Regions from separate parts of the Achromobacter sp. ISS7 genome, predicted to be linked through region 2. Evidence: predicted binding sites of a transcription regulator. Region 2 holds the regulator's gene; the other holds the start of a gene.
What was found. Region 2 encodes NrdR, which represses ribonucleotide reductase genes. Its sites were predicted from a motif close to CACNANATNTNGTG; they were not measured.
Positions count from the first base shown of each region.

Region 1: a site for NrdR is predicted at 1,018-1,031, ahead of AC1HFW_RS09465 (ribonucleoside triphosphate reductase). Genes of this name have one in related genera too.

Region 1 covers NZ_JAWRZD010000001.1:2,109,800-2,112,190, reverse strand. The annotation lists gene AC1HFW_RS09465 (ribonucleoside triphosphate reductase) at 1-1,011, opposite strand, end outside; gene AC1HFW_RS09460 (DUF3325 domain-containing protein) at 1,151-1,501, opposite strand; gene AC1HFW_RS09455 (PepSY-associated TM helix domain-containing protein) at 1,498-2,391, opposite strand, start outside.
Region 2 covers NZ_JAWRZD010000001.1:3,859,391-3,861,781, reverse strand. The annotation lists gene glyA (serine hydroxymethyltransferase) at 1-522, shown strand, start outside; gene nrdR (transcriptional regulator NrdR) at 729-1,208, shown strand; gene AC1HFW_RS17385 (GlxA family transcriptional regulator) at 1,304-2,263, opposite strand; gene AC1HFW_RS17380 (cysteine hydrolase family protein) at 2,275-2,391, opposite strand, start outside.

The DNA of each region.
Region 1 (2,391 bases), 1.7 Mb from region 2:
GATGTTGTAGGTGGGGATCGGGAAGGTGAACACGCGCCCCTTGGCGTCGCCGGCCATCATCACCTCGATGTAGGCGCGGTTGATCATGTCCATCTCGGTCTGCAGGTCGCCATAGGCGAACGGCATTTCCTCGCCGCCGACGTAGGGGATCTGCTCCTTCAGGTCGGCCGGGCAGGTCCAGTCGAAGGTCAGGTTGGTGAACGGCGTCTGCGTGCCCCAGCGGCTCGGCACGTTGAGGTTGTAGATCAGCTCCTGCATGCACTGCTTGACCTCGGTGTAGGTCATCGCGTCGCGGCGGATGAAGGGCGCCATGTAGGTGTCGAACGAACTGAAGGCCTGGGCGCCGGCCCATTCGTTCTGCAGCGTGCCCAGGAAGTTGACGATCTGGCCGATGGCCGCCGACATGTGGCGCGGCGGGGTGGCCTCGATCTTGCCGGGGATGCCGTTGAAGCCCTCGGTCAGCAGCTGGCGCAGCGACCAGCCGGCGCAATAGCCGCTGAGCATGTCCAGGTCGTGGATGTGGATGTCGCCGTCGCGGTGGGCCTGGCCGGCCTCGGGCGTGAAGACGTTGGAGAGCCAGTAGTTGGCGGTGACCTTGCCGGCCACGTTCAGGATCAGGCCGCCCAGGCTGTAGCCCTGGTTGGCGTTGGCGTTGACGCGCCAGTCGCGCTGTTCGAGGTATTCCTCCATGGCGCTTTCCACGTCCACCAATGTGTGGCGCAGCGCGCGCAGGCGGGCGTGCTGTTCGCGGTAGACGATGTAGGCCCGGGCGGTGCGCCAGTAGCCGGCCTTGACCAGCGTTTCCTCGACCTGGTTCTGGATGGTCTCCACGCCGGGGCAGACGTTGCCCTCGGCGGCCAGCGCCGCGATCACCGCGCTGGCCAGTCCCTGCGCGACGTCGGCGTGCAGTTCTCCGGTGCTGCGGCCGGCGGCGGCCAGCGCCGCCGCGATCTTGTCGCGGTCGAATGCGACGACCCGGCCGTCGCGCTTGAGGATGTGTTGGAGTTGCATCGCTGACACCATATGTTGTGGGGTAGAAAAACTCTACCACCACCTATGGTGTCGAAAGTCCGTCCGCCGAGGCGTTTGTCAGCCTGGCTTGATGCCGGTCAAACCGCGCCGGCCGGGCCGGCGCGGGCGCAATGCGGCCCTAGAAACCGAAGCCGACCCCAGCGATCGAGATCACCACCGCCAGCGCGGCGGTGCACATCGCCGGGCGCGGCGACCAAGACAGCATGCCGACCCACAGCAGGGCGCCGGCCGACAGCCAACCCAGCCAGGCCACCACGCCGACGGTGTTGCCCCACAGGCCGACGCAGGGCAGCAGCGCCAGCAGCAACAGCAGGATGCCGGCGGCGCGCAGCACGCGGGTATGGCTGGCGGAGGGATCGCGGCCCCACACCTGGTCGTAGTGGCGCGGCATCGCCAGGCTCAGGCAGGCCATGCCCGAATAGGTCAGCAGCAGCGCCATGGCGATGCCGAATGCGTCGTTGAGATTCATGCCGTGGCTTCCTGGGGCGGTCGGGCGTTGCGCGGCGGCGGCGCCGACAGCGGTTTCCGGTGCAATCGTAGCGCAGCCCAGCCGGCCGCCAGGCCCGTGGCCACGGCGGTGAGCTCGACGCCGGCGCTTTCCCAGTCGCCGCGCGCGATCTGCGCCAGCGGATGGTCGCCCAGCGTCAGCAGCGACAGCAGCGGCAGCAGCAGGCACAACGCCGACAGCAGGCCCAATTGCCAGATCCACGCGCGCCGCGGCGCGCACAGCCAGGCGTGGGCCAGCGTCAGCGCCCAGACGATGAAGAAGGCGCGCAGTTCCCAGCCGGCGCGCTGCGGCAGCGACACCGGCAGCAGGCGGTTGGCCCACAGGTAGGCGACGCAGGCGATCGCCAGGCCGGCCAGCGCGGCCACGTTCAGGCCTTCGATCAGGCGGTAGACGCGCGCGGTGGCGGCGCCGAATTCGTTGCCCATCTTGTTGCGGCGCTTGACCATGAACAGCACCGCGCCGGTGCCCATCATGGCGGTGCCCGCCAGGCCGCACAGGAAATACAGCCATTGCATCGCCAGCCCGCCGAACTTCACCATGTGCAAATCCGACATCACCTGGCGCGTCAGCGGCGCGGCGCCGCCGTGCACGCCGCCCGGCATGCGCATGCGCAGCAGCTCGCCGGTGGCGGCGGAGAACTCGGCCATGCCGGTGGTGCTGCTGATGTGGGCGCGCATGTCCGCGTCCTCGTTCCAGCCATAGACCGCGATGCGCATGGCGCCGTCTTCGGGGTTGTTGATGACGATGGCGCGGGCGCTCTGGCCGATCATCTGCTCGGCGCGCGCCACGATCGGTTCCAGCGGCGGCACCGCCAGCGGCGTGCCGGCGCGGGCCGGGCGGTCTTCGCCCAT
Region 2 (2,391 bases):
GAGTACGAGAAGATCATCAACTCGGCCATCTTCCCCGGCATCCAGGGCGGTCCGCTGATGCACGTCATCGCCGGCAAGGCGGTGGCCTTCAAGGAAGCGCTGGAACCCGAATTCAAGACCTACGCGCAGCAAGTGGTCAAGAACGCCAAGGTGCTGGCCGACACGCTGGTCAAGCGTGGCCTGCGCATCGTCTCGGGCCGCACCGAAAGCCACGTCATGCTGGTGGACCTGCGTTCCAAGGGCATCACGGGCAAGGAAGCCGAAGCCGTGCTGGGCCAGGCCCACATCACGGTCAACAAGAACGCGATCCCGAACGATCCGGAAAAGCCCTTCGTGACCAGCGGCATCCGCCTGGGCACGCCGGCCATGACGACCCGCGGCTTCACCGAAGCCGAGGCCGAACTGACCGCCAACCTGATCGCCGACGTGCTGGACAACCCGCGCGACGAAGCCAACATCGCCGCCGTGCGCGCCAAGGTCAACGAACTGACCGCGCGCCTGCCGGTGTACGGCAAGAAGTGATGCGGCGGCGGATCTTTCCCGCCGGCACATGACAAGGACGGCTCCGCGAGGGGCCGTCCTTTTGTTTTCAGGCCAATGGCGCTTGCGCGCCGGCGGTCATCGTGGCAAAAATAATAGGGACGAATTTGTCATAGTCGACGCGGACCGACAGTCGCATCGTTACAATATCGGCGAATTATTGCTTTCCGTGTTTTCAGGGATCACACATGCGGTGTCCATTTTGCGGCAATTCCGAAACGCAGGTCGTCGACAGCCGTGTCTCGGAAGAGGGCGATGCGATCCGCCGCCGGCGTCGCTGCCAATCCTGTGACAAGCGCTTCACCACCTACGAGCGGGTGGAGCTGGCGCTGCCTTCCGTGGTCAAGCGCAACGGCAGCCGCAGCGACTACGATCCCGCCAAGCTGCGCGCCAGCCTGAGCCTGGCGCTGCGCAAGCGTCCGGTCAGCACCGAGGACGTGGACGCGGCCGTGGCCCGCATCGAGGAACAACTGCTGGCCAGCGGCCTGCGCGAAGTGGCCTCTGGGCACATCGGCGAACTGGTCATGAACGAGCTGCGCAAGCTCGACAAGGTGGCCTACGTGCGCTTCGCCTCGGTCTACAAGAGCTTCGAGGACATCGGCGAATTCGTCGAGGCGATCCGCGAGATGCAGGGACCGGTACTGCCCGGCAAGCTGCGCAAGGAATGACGCCGTCGCGCGGCCCGGCCTGTCGCGGCCCGGCCGATCGCGGCCCGGCCGATCGCGGCCGCCGCTACGCTAGCGGCGAGCAGCCGCCCGGCGCGCTACAGCGCCACCGTCCGCGCCATGCTGGGCGTCTGCGGCTGGAACCGGCGCCACACGCGGCGCAGGTGCTGGGCCGAGCCGAAGCCGGATTTCTCCGCCACCAACTCCAGGTTCAAGCGGGTCTCGCGCAGCATGTCGCGCGCCAGCGCCACGCGTATCTGATACAGGTAATCCATCGGCGTGCAGCCGGCATGCTCGCGGAACAGCCGCGTCAGGTGGCGCGCGCTGGTGTGGGCCTGTTCGGCCAGCGTTTGCGCCGACCAGGGCGCAGCGGGGTTGCGCACCACCGCGTCCTGCACCCGGTGCACGCCTGGATGCATGTGGTTGCGGTGCTCCAGCCAGGGCGAGAGCGCCGAGTCGGTGCCGGCGCGGCGCTGGTACACCACCATGTCGCGCGCCACCTCGCTGGCCACGCGCGGGCCGCAATGGCGCGCCACCATGTGCAGCGCCAGGTCGATGCCGGCGGTGATGCCGGCGCTGCTGACCAGGTTGCCGTCTTCCACGAAGATGCGGTTGTCGTGCAGCCGGGCGCTGGGATCCAGGTCGGCCAGCTGCGCCAGGCAGCTGTGGTGCGTGGTGCAGTCGCGCTGGCGCGTCAGGCCGGCCGCGGCGGCGAACAGGGCGCCGGCGCAAACGGTCATCAGCGTGAAGCCGTCGGCCGGATGGCGCGCCGCCAGCCAGTCGATGATGAGGCGGGCCTCGGGTTCATCCAGGCGGATGTGCTTGCCCACCACGCCCGACACGATCACCAGCGCCTCGGGCGGCAGTTTTTCCGGCAGCGGCTGGATCCGGGCCAGGTGCAGGCCGGGAATGCCGCTTTCGACTTCGGTCGAAGGGCCGCAAAAATGCTGCGAGAAGGCGTCCGGGCACAGCTTGTTGGCGACCCGGAACGCCTCGGCCGGCCCGGCCACGTCGAGCAGCACGATTCCTCGGGGCAACACGAAGTGCACGGGAATCATGGCCGGTTGCCTTATTGCGCGTCGGCGAAGACGTCGGCCGCGCGGGCGATGCGGGCGAAGCGGCCCTGCAGGACCAGTTCGGTGGCATCGCGGATCTCGGCCGGCGTGTAGTGCTTGCCGGACGGGCT